DNA from 2 places in the Brevibacterium pityocampae genome. Region 2 is predicted to be linked to the other one. Evidence: predicted binding sites of a transcription regulator. Region 2 holds the regulator's gene; the other holds the start of a gene.
What was found. The regulator HrcA, encoded in region 2, represses chaperone genes, less so after heat shock. The targets are predictions, from matches to a motif close to TTNGCACTCGNNNNNNNCGAGTGCNAA.
Positions count from the first base shown of each region.

Region 1 (7,816 bases), on a different contig from region 2:
GCAGAGACCGGACGCCGTGGTCTCCCACGCGACCGCCGCGTTCCTGCTCGGGTGGCCCATCCCGTATGTCGTCCGCGGCCCGATCGACGTGACGACGCCGAGGTCGCGGATGCGCCGAGCGGGCGTGCGGGGGCACGGACCTCGCGACGTGGCGACAGCGGTGCACCGCGGAGTGATGATGGCCCGGCAGTCCGAGGTGCTGCGCGGGATCAGCGCCTCGTCCACTCCTCGTCAGCTCATCACGGTGCTCGATACGATCTGCGGCAGATGGCACGGCCCGCCGGCAGCTCACCCGGACGACATCAGAAAGATGATCGAGGACTCCCCTCGGTTCCGTGGCAGCGAAGCTCTCCGCACCGCCCTCGCCTCTGCACGGGCAGGTGTGGATTCTCCGCGGGAGACCGACCTCCGCCTACTCATCGTGGCAGCCGGGCTTCCGGAACCGGTGGTGGCGCACCCCGTGCGGTTCGACGACGAGACCCTGCACCCCGACCTGTCGTACCCGGAGCTGCGCATCGCCATCGAGTACGAAGGCGAGCATCACCGGACCGACCCTCGCCAATGGGACATCGATATCGTGCGGGAGCGCGTGTTCCGGGAGGCCGGCTGGGAATACATCCGGGTCACGCAGTCCACGCGCCCGGAGACGATCATCCGGCTGATCCGCTCGGCGCTCGAGCGGCGGCGCGGCACGGTGAGCCGGGCCGCCTGACGCCGGAATCCCGAGGATAGGGCCGCACGAGGCCTCGGTTCACTCACGCCGGTGTGTGGAAGCAGCCGGGTCATGGAGACAACCGGTTCGGGGGCAGTCGGTTCGGGGGACACCTGGCGCGTGGGGCACTTAGGCAGCCGGTTCGTGGGGACGGACGGTGCGTGGGGACAACCGGTTCGTGAGGCACTGCAGTGCGATTACCCGCCGGTAAGCGCACCACGATGACGAGGGAAGCTCCACGACCGCACTGGAGTGACCACGGAACGAACCAACCGCACTGGAGTGACCACGGAAGCTCCGCAACCGCACCGAAGTGGCGGCGGAGCGCAGTCGATAGCGCCGGAGTGACCGGGAAACGCCGCCCTCCTGCCGCCCATGCACACGGCCCGCCCAGGCACACGGCTCGTCCTTGCCCGCCGGCCGCCGACCGGCGCTCTTCTGCCGCGCACCCGCCTTTGCCCGCCGGCCGCCGCCCGCCGCCCGCCGCCGACCGCCGCCCTTGCCCACCAGCCGGCAGCCACCGGCCGCAGGCCGTCGCCTTTGCCCACCGCCCGCCGGCCGCCGGTGAATGCACTGCGGGCCCGGAACCGCAGTTCCGGGCCCGCAGGCGCATCACCGTGCGGTGATCACCGAAGGGTGTCGGGGGCGACGATCAGTCGTCGTCCTCCTCTTCCTTCTTCTCGACCACGAGGGTCTCGGTGGTGAGCACGAGGGCCGCGATCGAGGCCGCGTTGCGCAGCGCCGAACGGGTCACCTTGACCGGGTCGATGATGCCGGCGCCGATGAGGTCGCCGTACTCGCCGGTCGCGGCGTTGTAGCCCTGGCCGGACTCGAGCTCGGCGACCTTGGAGGCCACGACGTAGCCGTCCTGGCCGGCGTTCTCGGCGATCCAGCGGAGCGGCTCGACGACGGCCTTGCGGAGGATGGCGACACCGGTGGCGGCGTCATCGCTCAGGCCGAGGTCGGTGCCCTCGATCGCCTTGACGGCGTGGACGAGAGCGGAGCCTCCGCCTGCCACGACGCCCTCCTCGATGGCGGCACGGGTCGCGGACACGGCGTCCTCGACGCGGTGCTTGCGCTCCTTGAGCTCCACCTCGGTGGCGGCGCCGACCTTGATGACGGCGACTCCGCCGGCGAGCTTCGCCAGGCGTTCCTGCAGCTTCTCCCGATCCCAGTCGGAATCGGTGTTGGCCACCTCGGCGCGGATCTGGGCGACCCGGCCGGCGACGTCGTCATCGGACCCCGCACCGTCGATGACGGTGGTGTTGTCCTTGGTGATCGTCACGGTGCGGGCGCTGCCGAGCTGATCCAGGGTCACCTGGTCGAGCTTCATGCCCATGTCCGCGGTGATGACCTGGCCGCCGGTGAGGACGGCGAGGTCCTCGAGGATCGCCTTGCGACGATCGCCGAAGCCCGGGGCCTTGACCGCGGCGACGTTGAGGATGCCGCGGATCTTGTTGACCACGAGGGTGGACAGGGCCTCGCCCTCGATGTCCTCGGCCACGATGAACAGCGGCTTGCCGGCCTGCTGCACCTTCTCGAGCACCGGGAGCAGGTCCTGGATGTTCGAGATCTTACCCTGGTTGATGAGGATGTAGGGATCGCTGAGGACGGCTTCCTGACGATCGGCGTCGGTCACGAAGTACGGAGACAGGAAGCCCTTGTCGAACTGCATGCCTTCGGTGAACTCGAGCTCGACCGAGGAGGCCTGGCTCTCGTCGATCGTGATGACGCCGTCCTTGCCGACCTTGTCGAAGGCCTCGGCGATGAGCTCGCCGATCTCCTGCGACTGGGCGGACAGGGCTGCGACGTGGGCGATCTCCTGGGAGTCGGCCACCTCGCGGGCGATCTTCTTCAGCTGCTCCTCGACGGCGTCGACGGCCTTCTCGATGCCGATCTTGAGCTGGCCGGGGGCGGCACCGGCGGCCACGTTGCGCAGTCCCTCGTGGACGAGGGCCTGGGCGAGCACGGTCGCGGTGGTGGTGCCGTCGCCGGCGACGTCGTTGGTCTTGGTGGCGACTTCCTTGGCGAGCTGGGCGCCGAGGTTCTCGTACGGGTCGTCGAGCTCGACCTCGCGGGCGATGGTCACACCATCGTTGGTGATGGTGGGCGCACCCCACTGCTTGTCGAGCACGACGTTGCGGCCGCGCGGGCCGAGCGTCACCTTGACGGTGTTGGCGAGGACGTCCACGCCGCGCTCGAGCGCCTTGCGGGCGTCATCATCGAACTGCAGAGTCTTGGGCATACGTCACTTCCTTAGAGATTGGTGGAATCCGGTGAGCGGATGGAATCCGGTCGGAAGCGGTTCAGCCGATGACGGCGAGCACGTCGCGCGCCGAGAGGACGAGGTACTCCTCGCCCTGGTACTTGACCTCGGTGCCGCCGTACTTGGAGTAGATGACCTTGTCGCCGACGTTGACGTCGAGCGGGACGCGGTTGCCATTGTCGGCGACGCGGCCGGGGCCCACAGCGACGACCTCGCCCTCCTGGGGCTTCTCCTTGGCGGTGTCGGGGATGACGAGACCGGAAGCAGTGGTCTGCTCGGCCTCGACCTGACGGATGACGAGCCGATCTTCGAGCGGCTTGATGGAGACCGACATGTTCGGCACTCTCCTTCGTGTGTAGTCGTTCCGAATTCTCAGATCCGGGGGCGTCCGACGGGCACGCGCACGGTGCGCGCGTGACCGGTGGACGTCCGGTCGACCTCTCGTCGTCGCGGGTGCCGAGTGGCCGGAGCCGTTTCTGAGTCCTGTTAGCACTCACTGGTGTGCTGTGCTAATTCGACTCTAGGACGGGGTTGGCACTCGGTCAACTCGAGTGCCAGATCGAGTGTCGGATTTTGAGTCGGCCCACAGGGAACAGGGTCGCGAGGACCTGCGGTCGGGCCGGCGGGGCCTGAGACGATGGGGGCCTTTGCCCTGCCCGTCAAGGCTGCAGCCGGCACTGCAGACTCCGTCGCACGCCTGACCTGAAAGCGCGACCGGAACGAGTCTGGGGCTGGAGACTCCCGCGATTCCTGCAGCCGCCCACTCGAACAGACCTGTTTTCGCGGGAGTTTGCAGTTCCGGCAGGAGTTCTATCACCCACCGCCCGCGAATGGGCCCTTCGGAGGTCGTGATGCGTCCAGAAGCGCGATGCAGGCAGAACCGCGATGCAGGCAGAACCGCGAGGCAGCGAGAAGCGTGATGGAGCCGAGGACCCGGTGGCGCGAACCGCTCTCCTGCGCGTGGACACCATAGTGCGCGCCCTTGACACCTGGTCTAAAATCACCCTAGCGATCATTCACTGATTCTGTCGCCGAGGTGCCGGCCCGGTCACCGGGCACGTTGCCTCAGCTCGCGCTCGCCCGCCGGGCGGAGCCCCCGTCCACGAGCACCCGCACCGCCGCACGCACCACCCGTCACCGCTGAACACAGTCGTTTGGAGGCCCCATGTTCACCACGCCCGCCGAGATCTACGAGCACTCGTTCCGGATCCACGCCACCCGCCCCGCCGTCCGCGAGGACGACCGCGAGTTCACCTATCGCGACATCTGGGCCTGGTCGGACGCCACGATCGATCTGCTCCGCGAGCTCGGCGTCGGCCCCGGTGACGTCGTCGCGATGTACGCGGGCAACCGCGCCGAATGGATCGTCTTCGACACCGCCGTCGCCCGGCTCGGCGCGGTGAAGACCCCGGCGAACTACATGTCCGCGCTCGACACCGTGCTCTACCAGCTCGAGTTCGCCGGCGCCTCCGTCGTCATCACCGACTACGAGCTCGGCAGCGCGCTCGCCGAGCGCCTCGCCAGCAACCCCGAGGCCCCCGCCGGCACCACCACCCCCGGCCGCCCGCGGATCGTCCAGCTCTCCGATCCGGCCGGCCGCACGATCCCCGGCGCGATCCCCTTCCCCGAGGTCCCGGGAGCCGACTACACCCCGCGGGCCGGCGAGATCCCGGCCGACCCGGACGTCCGATCCCAGCTCAACTTCACCGGCGGCACCACCGGTCGGCCCAAGGCGGTCGCCCACACCCGCCGCTCGGCGGCCGCCGCGTTCTACATCCAGATGATCGAGGCGGACATCGCCGTCGGCGAGCAGATGCTCGTCATGTCCCCGCTCGCCCACGCCGCCGGCGCCCTCGCGCTCGCCGGGATCGGCCGCGGCGCCACCGTGCGCATCCTCGCGGCCTTCGACGCCCAGCGCGTCGTCGATCTCCTCATCGAGGAGGGCATCACCTGGACCTTCATGGTCCCGACGATGATCTATCGGGTGCTCGACATCATCGACGCCCTCAACGAGCTCCCCGATCTGCGCCTGCGCACGATCGTCTACGGCGCCGCCCCGATGTCGCCCACCCGCCTGGAGCACGGCCTGCGGATCTTCGGTCAGGTGTTCATCCAGCTGTTCGGCCAGACCGAGGCGCCGCAGTTCTGCACCCGCCTGTCCAAGCTCGACCACGACCCCGCGCGCCCGCACCTCCTCGCCTCGTGCGGCAACCCGACGCTCTTCACCTTCGTCAAGGTCACCGACGACACCGGTGCGGAGCTGCCGCTCGGCGAGCTCGGCGAGATCACGGTGAAGACGCCGTTCGCGCTCACCGAGTACGTCGGCAACCCGGAGGCCACGGCGGAGAAGTTCTGGGACGGGTGGGTCCGCACCGGCGACATGGGCGTGATGGACGCCGACGGCTACGTCTACCTCAAGGACCGCCGCAATGACATGATCATCTCCGGCGGCTTCAACGTCTACTCCCGCGAGGTCGAGGACGTGCTCGCCGGCCACCCGCAGGTGGCGCAGGCCGCGGTGATCGGGGTCCCGCACCCGGACTGGGGCGAGGCCGTCCACGCCATCATCGTCGCCCGCACCGTGCCCGAGGCGCCCCTCACCGATGCCGCCCTCATCGAGTTCAGCCGGGACAAGCTCGCGAACTACGCCCGCCCCAAGACCGTCGAGTTCGTCGCCGAGCTGCCGCAGACGCCGTTCGGCAAGATCGACAAGAAGGCGCTGCGCGCCCCGCACTGGGAGGGCCGCGACCGCTCGATCGGCTGACCGGACGGCTGGGCGGGTCGGGCCTACCGGATCTCCGGGCCGCTCGATCCGCCCCTGGGCAGCCCCGCCCGGCCCCTCAGCTCGCTTCCTTCTCGAGGTCCTCGAGCGAGAGGTCACCGCGGCGCACCGCGGAGAGGATGCGGCGGGTGCGCAGCAGGCGCGGCAGGGTGATGATCAGCAGCCCGCCGAGCATGTTGAGAGGGATGACGACGACGAACCACGACAGGAAGTCCCCCACGGTGACGGATGCGCCGGCGAGCATCGCGCCGAAGATCACGATCGCGTTGAGCGCGCCGTGGAGCATGCCGAGGCCGATCACGAGCAGCCCGGAGATCATGCAGATGAGCGCGACGACGACGTCGTTCGAGGTCCCCTGCTGCATGCGCGTCGAGAGCGTGATCGTCGCGCCGGCGAGCAGGGAGAGCCCGATCATCGTCCCCACGGATTCGGGGTAGAGATAGCCGTAGGCGGTGTCGATGAGGGTGTCGTGGTAGTCCGGCAGCGCGAGCACGGTGAGCCAGGCGAAGACGAAACCGCCGGCCAGATTGCACACGAGGGTGACCGACCACAGCCGGAACAGCTGGGTCCACGTCCCCTGCCCGGCGACGATCGCGTTGATCGGCAGCAGGAACTCCTCGGTGAAGAGCTCCGAGTGGGCCATCTTCAGCGCGAGCAGACCGACGCCGAACGCCATCCCGGCGAGGATGTCGGAATCGGTGGCCTGCTTGACGAGGATCATCGCGAGAATGCCGAGGCCGATGTCGATGCCGCCGAACAGCCCGGTGACGACGAGCTCGATCCACGTCCGGTTGAGACGCTCGGTGCCCTCGGTCACCGTGAATGCCGCTTCGCCGAGCAGCTCCTCCTCGATGTCGAGGTCGGTGTCGCCCATCCGTTCGCGCTGTGCCTGCTGATCCACCATGCGCACAGACTATCGGCCCGGCACATGCGTGCCGGGCCGAGGGAGTCGGGAGTCCGCAGCACATACCGCGGACGCGGGGTCAGTCGCTCAGGCGCAGGCCCACTGTCCCCAGCCGGCCTTCTCCTGGAGGATCTTGGCGCGCTTGAACTGCTCCTGCGGGCTGGCGTCGACCGGGTTGCCCTTGCCGCCCACCGACTGCCAGGTGGCGAGCTTGAACTGGAAGAGCCCGAAGTGCGCCCGGTTCTGCTGGTTGACGGCACGCGGGTTGAACTCCGACTCGCACTTGACGATCTTGTACCAGCGGGTGCCGGGGCCGCCGAGCATGTCGATGATCTCCTGCTTGCTCATCGTGCCGCCGGAATTCCCGGAGCCGGAGCCGCTGGAGCCGGAGCCGCTGGAGCCGGAGTCTTCGGACGACCCGGAATCGGAGCCGCCGCCGGTGGAGGAGTCCTCGGCCGGTGTGGGCTCGGGCGCGCGGGTGCCCTTGACGACGACTGCGTCGACGGGCTCGGCGACGACCTTCTCCGAGACCTTCTCCTTCTTGACCTCGGCGCCGTCGACGGTGCGGATGTCGTAGACGACCTCGCGGACGCCGTCCTTGCCCTTCTCCTCGACCTTCGTCTCACCGCGGTCGAGCGATGCGGATTCCTTGACGGTGGTCTTCTTCTCGATCTTCTCCTCGACCGCCTTCGTCTCCGACTTCACGCGGAGCACGTCGAGCACCTGCCCATCGGTGACCGGGGAGGTGAGCGGCGCGGACACGATGTCCTCACCGGAGACCTCGACGCCGGCCTCGGCGAGCACCTCGGACACGGTCGTCGTCGTGGCGTTGACGACCTTCTGCTCGCCGTCGGCCACCACGGTCACACCCTTGGGGGTGACGACCTCGAACGCGGCGCCGTCCTCGGTGAGGGTCTCGTCGAGCGGCAGGGACACCTCGGCGCCCTCGGCCTCGACACCCAGGTCGGCCAGTGCCTGGCCGACGGTGTTGGCGGTGGTCCACTCCTCGACGGGCACGCCGTCGATGGTGAGGTCGAGGTCCTTGGCGGTGTTGAGCACGATGTTCATGTCGCGCTCGATCCGGGTGTCGGCACCCGGCTGCACGGCGTCGCGCTCATCGACCTCGAGGCCCTGCGCGGCGAGCACGTCGCC
Region 1 is NZ_BAABGL010000015.1:54,454-62,269, reverse strand. It holds gene ABD883_RS10125 (hypothetical protein) at 1-712, shown strand, start outside; gene groL (chaperonin GroEL) at 1,365-2,957, opposite strand; gene groES (co-chaperone GroES) at 3,019-3,312, opposite strand; gene ABD883_RS10110 (AMP-binding protein) at 4,144-5,742, shown strand; gene ABD883_RS10105 (formate/nitrite transporter family protein) at 5,819-6,661, opposite strand; gene ABD883_RS10100 (ubiquitin-like domain-containing protein) at 6,752-7,816, opposite strand, start outside.
Region 1: groES (co-chaperone GroES) is a predicted target of HrcA. The motif match lies at 3,510-3,536, and genes of this name have one in related genera.

Region 2 (7,816 bases):
CACCGAGCACGAGGTGACCAACCCCTCGGAGTACCCCGACGGCAAGGTCCGCGAGGTGCGCGAGCCGATGGTGCGCGCCACCGTCCTCCTGCCGAGCGACTACGTCGGCGCGGTGATGGAGCTGTGCCAGTCGAAGCGCGGGCAGATGCAGGGCATGGACTACCTGTCCGAGGACCGCGTCGAGCTGCGCTACCGGATGCCGCTGGCGGAGATCGTGTTCGACTTCTTCGACCAGCTCAAGTCCCGCACCAAGGGCTACGCCTCCCTCGACTACGACATGGACGGCGAGCAGGTCGCCGACCTCGTGCGCGTCGACGTGCTCCTCCACGGGGATCCCGTCGACGCCTTCTCCTCGATCGTGCACCGCGACAAGGCGTACTCCTACGGGGTGCTCATGGCCGGCAAGCTCAAGGACCTCATCCCGCGCCAGCAGTTCGAGGTGCCGATCCAGGCCGCCGTGGGTTCGCGCATCATCGCCCGCGAGACGATCCGCGCGATCCGCAAGGACGTGCTCTCCAAGTGCTACGGCGGCGACATCAGCCGCAAGCGCAAGCTGCTCGAGAAGCAGAAGGAGGGCAAGAAGCGGATGAAGATGGTCGGCCGGGTCGAGGTGCCGCAGGAGGCCTTCATCGCCGCGCTCTCCACCGACGACTCGAAGTCCGCCAAGAAGTAGCCGTCGGCCCCGCGGCCGGTCTCAGATGCGCCCGGCGAGCTGCTGGGCGTAGGCCCAGCGGGAGTGGATCTCCGCGCGTGCCCGCGCCGAGGCGATCGGCACCGAGGATGTGTAACTCACCCCGGCGCCGGTCACCGTGACGTCGACATAGCCCGTCGTCCGCTCGTCCTTGGCGAGCAGGAACAGCAGGCTGAAGAACGTCACCACGAAGAATCCGCCGATCGCCAGCGCGATCGCCCAGCCCGGGGTGCTGCGAGTGGTCCACGTCCGGTCGGCGAGGAAGAAGCGCGCCTGGTCGAGGGGGATCGTGCCGGCCGGTGTGTGCACGCCGGTGCTCGTCACCTCGATCCCGGGGAAGTCGACGAACCGGATCTCGCGCTCGGGCGGATGCGTCGAGGAGACCGGAGCGGGTGCCGCCGCCGGCGGGTGCTCGGACAGGCCCGCGGTGCGCCAGGTGCGCGGGGCGGATATCCCGCGGTCGTCGGCCGGCATCGGCTCTCCGGCGGGGGAGCGGTGCGGTTCGGACGACGGCGAGCTGTACGGGGCGGACATGCATTCCCTCCGGGTAGCGACGTACCCCACATCATAGGCGGCTGACCGGCCTGTGCACATGTGCCACGATGGGTGGATGCCCGCACAGCCCGAAGGGGACACCCCGCCGCTCGACGGCGCACTCCCGCCCGCAGCCGCATCCGGTGCCCGGGAGCGCTCCCTGAGCCTCTACGTCCACGTGCCCTACTGCCGGGTCCGGTGCGGCTACTGCGACTTCAACACTTACACCGCCGAGGAGCTCGGTCCCGGCGCCTCGCGCGCGGACTTCCGCGACGGCATCCGCGCCGAGCTCGACCTCTCCCTCTCCGTGCTCGACCGGGCCGAGGTGCCGCGGCGTCCGGTGGAGACGGTGTTCTTCGGCGGGGGCACCCCGACCCTGCTGCCGGCCGCCGTGCTCGCCGGGGTGCTCGCCGACATCCGGGAGCGGTTCGAGCTCGCTCCGGGCGCGGAGATCACCACCGAGGCCAATCCGGACACACTGAGCCCGAAGTACCTCTCCGAGCTCGCCGCCGCCGGCTTCACCCGCGTCTCGCTGGGCATGCAGTCCGCGGTGCCCCACGTGCTCGCCACCCTCGACCGCACCCACGACGCCCGGCGGATCCCCGAGGTCGTCGACTGGGTGCGCGCTGCGGGCCTCGACGTCAGCCTCGACCTCATCTACGGCACGCCGGGAGAATCGCTCGCCGACTGGCGGACCTCGCTCGAGGCCGCGCTCGCCTGCACCCCCGACCACATCTCCGCCTATTCGCTCATCGTCGAACCGGGCACCCGGATGGGCATGCAGGTGCGCCGCGGGGAGCTGCCGATGCCCGACGAGGACGACCTCGCCGACAAATACGAACTCGCCGACTCACTGCTCGCCGCCGCCGGCTACGACTGGTACGAGGTGAGCAACTGGGCCCGCGGCGATGAGCACCGGTGCCGTCACAACCTCGCCTACTGGCACAACGCCGATTGGTGGGGCTACGGGGCCGGGGCGCATTCGCACATCGGCGGCACCCGGTTCTGGAACGCCAAGCATCCCCGGGCCTGGGCCGATCGCCTGCGCGCCGGGCAGTCCCCGGCGATCGGACGCGAGGTGCTCGATGGGCCCACGCGCGAGATCGAGCGGATCATGCTCGCCGCCCGGATCCGCGACGGGCTCCCGCCGGACTCGCTGCCGGCAGGTGCCCGGAGCGCGGTCGCGGAGTTCGAGGCGAGCGGGCTGCTCGAGCCCGGTGCAGCCGCGCGCGGGCAGTGGCGGCCCACCCTGACCGGCCGACTGCTCGCCGATCACCTCGTGCGCGTGCTCACCGACCACCTCGACTGAGGTGAGCCGGTGATCACTTGACGAGGTCGAGGGAGAACGGGATCCGGTAGCCCTCACCCTCGTTGGCCTTGATGCAGGCGATGATCTCGAACGCCAGGAGCGCGATGAGCGGCAGGAAGCCGGCGTACATGAGGAAGAGCCCGAGCCCGAATGTCACGAGCGCGAGGACGAACCCGACGACGCTGAACACCACCAGCGCGGCGACCGTCCAGATGACATAGCTGATCTGGGCGTTGAGGGAGTGGCGCGCCTGGTCGCGGATGAAGGGCGACTCGTCCTTCTTGAGGACGTAGATGATGAGCGGGGTGATGAAGCCGGTGAGCAGCCCGCCGAGGTGGGCGAACATCCCCATCTGCCGCTCGTCGGGATCGGCGTTCCAGTAGCGGGCCGAACCCGGTCCGTACGCGCCGACCGGATGCGGGCCGCGCAGCGGGACCCCGGCGCGGGCGGACCCCGGCGGCGGGCGCATGGGCTGCTGGTACGGGGGCTGCTGGGGATGCTGCTGATACGGGCCCTGCTGAGGCTGACCGTGCTGCGGGAACTGCGGCTGGGGCGGGACGTGTCCGTGCGGGGGCGGGTATGCCACGGGGATTCCTTTCGTCTGCTCCGAGACTACGCCGCCACGGTGGGCCGGTGCCATGGGTGCCGGTTGCAGGTCCGGAACATCGGGTACGGGGCGTTAGCCGGGTCCAGGACGCACGCGCGCCCCGCTCCGGTGATCCGGTGCGGGGCGCGTGCGGGGGCGCGACAGGTCACTTGACCATGTCGGCCTTCATCGGGATCTTGTAGCCCTCGCCCTTGTTCGCGGCGACGGCGGCGATGATCTCGAAGACGATGTAGATGATCGGCGGGATGAACGCGAGCCAGAACGTGATGAAGCCGATGAAAACGAGCATCAGCGGCAGGCTGATGAGCATGATGCCGTAGCACAGGATCGCGTTCATGATCTGTGCGTTGAGCGACTGGCGGGCGTGCTCGCGGACGAACGCGGACTCGTCCTTCTTCATGATGAACATGATGAGCGGCATGAGCCAGCCGATGAGCAGCGTGCCGAGGTGGGTCCACATCGCCGCCGAGCGCTCCGACTCGGTGGGCTGCCAGAAGTTCTGCGACCCGGGGCCGTAGGCCTGCGGGGGCAGCGGGTGGCGCAGGCCCGGGCCCGGCGGGCGGCTCTGCTGGAGCCCGCCCATGGCCGGCTGCCCGTAGGACTGCTGCTGGCCGTAGGCCTGCTGCTGACCGTAGGACTGGGGCTGGGAGCCGTAGGCCGCTCCGCCCTGCGGCTGGGAGCCGTAGGACTGCTGCGGCTGGGAGCCATAGGCGCCGCCGCCCTGGGGCTGGGACCCGTAGGCCCCACCCTGCGGCTGGGAGCCGTACGCCGGCTGCTGCGAGCCGTACGGCTGCTGGGGCTGTGATCCGTAGGCCGCTCCGCCCTGCGGCTGCGAGCCGTAGGGCTGCTGCTGGCCGGAGGTGTAGGTGGGGGGCATGGGACGGCCGGGATCCTGGCCGTAGGGCTGCTGCGACATGCTGGGGGACTTCCTTTCCGAAGCGGCGCGCACGGATGCGATACGTCCCTACGCTATGCCACCGGGCCGCCCGGCGCATTCTCCGGGTGTTCCGATTCGGCCACACCGCGGTCCGCGCACGGGTGTGGGAGCAGCCTGCGAGAACCCCTCAGTGCGCTCCGGGCTCGACCGTGACGAAGTCGATGAGCTCCTCGACCCGACCGGAGAGCGCGGGGTCGACGTCGGCGATCGTGCTCACCGAGCGCAGGATCCGCTGCCAGGCGCGCGCGACGTCCCGGTGGTCCGAGGCCGGCCAGCCGATGCGGCGGAGCACCCCGGTCTTCCAGTCCTCCCCGCGCGGCACCTCGGGCCACGCGGCGATCCCGACGACGGCCGGGCGGACGGCCTGCCAGATGTCGACGTAGGGGTGGCCGATGAAGTGCACGACACCGGCGTAGCGCGGATCCCGGGTCACCGCCTCGGCGATCCGCATCTCCTTCGAGCCGGCCACGAGGTGGTCGGCGAGGACGCCGACCCGGTGCGCGGCATCGGGACCGAACTCGACGAGCCGGTCGGCCACGTCGTCGAGCCCGCCGAGCGGTTCGACGACGACTCCCTCGACCCGCAGGTCGTCGCCCCAGATCTTCTCCACGAGCTCCGCGTCGTGCTTGCCCTCGACCCAGATCCGCGAGCCCCGGGCCACCCGGGCGCGCGCCTCGGGCACGGCCACCGAGCCCGAGGCGGTGCGGCCGGGAGCTCGGGTGCGCGGGACGGGGCGGACGAGGCGCACGGGGGAGCCGTCGATGAGGTAGCCCGGGCCGAGCGGGAACGGGCGCGTGCGTCCGCGCCGGTCCTCGAGGTGGACGACGTGGCCGGCGCTCGTCTTCTCGAAGCCGACGACCGCGCCCACCCAGCCGCTCCCTGCATCCTCGACGACGAGGCCCGGGGCGACGGGCACCTCGCGGGACTCCGGACGGCGCCGGGCGCGGGGGGAGGAGGCGGAGAGCACATCACGGCCGTAGGGGTCGGAATAGGTCATCAGGCCACTGTAGGTCGCCCGCACCCGGGTTTTGGGACTCACCCGCCCACAGGCGTAGGATTGGCACTCGAACATGTGGAGTGCCAGACAGTCGAAAGCCGAAGAATCGAGCAGTCGAACGGGAGCCGGACAGGGGGAGCGCGATGAATGACGGCCGCCGCGCCCGCGTGCTGCGGGCCATCGTCGAGGACTACGTCGCGACGAACGAGCCCGTCGGATCCAAGGCGCTCGTCGAGCGCCACGGCCTCGAGGTGTCCTCGGCGACGATCCGCAACGACATGGTCGCCCTCGAGCAGGAGGGGCTCATCGCGCAGCCGCACACCTCGGCCGGGCGCATCCCCACCGACAAGGGCTACCGGATGTTCGTCGACCGGCTCGACGAGGTCAAGCCGCTGTCCGCGGCGGAGAAGCGGGCGATCGCACGGATCATCGAGCGCCCCGTCGACATCGACGACATGCTCGACCGCACGGTCCGCCTCCTCGCCTCGCTCACGCACCAGGTCGCCGTCGTCCAGTACCCCATGGCCACGACCTCCCAGGTGCGCCACCTCGAGCTCGTCGACATCGCCCCGCACCGCCTGCTCGTCGTCCTCATCACCGACTCCGGACAGGTCGAGCAGCGGATCGTCGACTCCGGGATGCCGCTCGGCGAGACCGACATCGCCCTGCTGCGCGATGCGTTCAACGAGGTCCTCCACCGCACCCGGCTCGACCGGGTCGCGGCGGCCTGCGACACGGTGAGCGTGCCGCCGGGGCTGCGGGACGTCGCCGCCGCGATCAGCGAGGTCGTCACCGATCTCGCCCGCTCGACCCGGCAGGACCGGCTCGTCATGGCCGGCACCGCGAACCTGGCCCGCTCCGGGCGGGACCTCGGAGCGCACATCGGCCCCCTGCTCGAGGCCTTCGAGGAGCAGGTCGTGCTCCTCAAGCTGCTGACCTCGATGGTCGCGGAGACCGGGCGTGTGAGCGTGCGGATCGGCCGGGAGAACCCGGTCGAGTCCTTCGCGAGCACCTCGGTCGTGGCCACCGGCTACGGCACCGACGACTCCGAGGCGAAGCTCGCCGTCCTCGGCCCCACCCGCATGGACTACCCGACCACGATGGCCGCCGTGCGCGCCGTCGCCAAGTACGTCTCCGTCATCCTCTCGGAATAAGCAAAGGACTCTGAGTGAGCGATCATTACGCAACCCTGGGCGTCGACCGCGACGCCACCCCCGACGAGATCAAGAAGGCCTACCGGAGGCTCGCCCGGAAGCTCCACCCCGACGTCAACCCGGGGCACGAGGCCGAGTTCAAGGAGGTCGCCGTCGCCTACGAGATCCTCTCGGATCCGAACAAGCGGCAGAACTACGACCTCGGCGGCTCCGGCTCCGGGCAGGGATTCGGGGGCGGCGACTTCGGCGGCTTCTCCGACCTGTTCGAGACGTTCTTCGGCGGCGGCATGGGCGGGGCAGGGCGCACGCAGCCGGCCTCCCGGCAGCGGCGCGGCAAGGACGCGCTCATCGAGGTCGAGATCGACCTCGAGACGGCCGTCTTCGGCGACACCGAGACCGTCGAGATCGTCACCGCCGAGGTGTGCGGGACCTGCGACGGCGACGGTGCCCGGCCGGGCACCTCGGCGGAGACCTGCTCGCTGTGCCACGGCACCGGCAGCATTCAGCAGATGACCCGCACCCTGCTCGGCCAGATGGTCACCAATCAGACCTGCAACAACTGCGGCGGCTACGGCACCCGCATCACCGACCCGTGCACGAGCTGCGGCGGCGACGGCCGCGTCCGAGCGGAGCGCTCACTGCCCGTGCGGATCCCCGCCGGCGTGTCCGACGGCGTGCGCATCAAGCTCGCCGGGCAGGGCGAGGTGGGTCCGGGCGGGGGACCGCCCGGTGACCTCTACCTCGAGATCCGGGTGATCGACCACCCGGTCTTCACCCGCGACGGCGACCACCTGCGGTGCATGCTCACCGTCCCGATGACCGCTGCCGCCCTGGGCTCCGCGGTCCAGCTCGAGACCTTCGACGGCGTGCAGACGATCGAGATCGAGCCCGGTCTCCAGTCCGGCACCGTCAAGCGCCTGCCCGGTCTCGGGGCCACCCGCCTGCGGCACTCCTCGCGCGGGGACATGCTCGTCACCGTCGTCGTGCAGACGCCGAACAAGCTCGACGCCCGGCAGCGGGAGCTGCTCGAGCAGCTCGCCGAGGCGCGCGACGAGGTCGAGCCCGAGGCGATCGTCGGCGAGCAGTCGAAGAGCCGCTTCAGCCGGATCCGGGAGAGGTTCGCCGGCCGGTGAGCCTCCCTGTCTACCTCGCCGACGGGCTCGCCCCGACACCGGTGGGCGAGCGGGTGGCGTGCGGGCCCGACGTGGCCGGCCACGCAGTCCGCGTGCGCCGGATGCGCACCGGCGAACCCCTCCAGCTCGTCGACGGCCGCGGCCTGCGGATCACCGGCACGATCACGGCGGCCGCACCGGATGCGCTCACCGTCGAGGTCACCGCATGCACCCGGGACCCGGAGCCGGCACCCGGCCTTATGCTCGTCCAGGGGCTCGCCAAGCAGGACCGCGACCTCCAGGCGATCGAGGCCGCGACCGAGGTCGGCGTCGACGCCGTCGTCCCGTGGGCGGCGCAGCGCTCGATCGCCGACTGGCCGGCGAAGAAGCAGGCGAAGATGATCCAGAGATGGGAGAACACGCTGCGCGCGGCGACCCTCCAGGCCCGCCGCAGCCGCATTCCCGAGCTCGCCGG
Region 2 is NZ_BAABGL010000018.1:65,735-73,550, reverse strand. It holds gene lepA (translation elongation factor 4) at 1-673, shown strand, start outside; gene ABD883_RS11620 (hypothetical protein) at 695-1,225, opposite strand; gene hemW (radical SAM family heme chaperone HemW) at 1,302-2,534, shown strand; gene ABD883_RS11610 (DUF4870 domain-containing protein) at 2,548-3,120, opposite strand; gene ABD883_RS11605 (DUF4870 domain-containing protein) at 3,287-4,057, opposite strand; gene ABD883_RS11600 (DUF3097 domain-containing protein) at 4,206-5,075, opposite strand; gene hrcA (heat-inducible transcriptional repressor HrcA) at 5,219-6,229, shown strand; gene dnaJ (molecular chaperone DnaJ) at 6,244-7,362, shown strand; gene ABD883_RS11585 (16S rRNA (uracil(1498)-N(3))-methyltransferase) at 7,359-7,816, shown strand, end outside.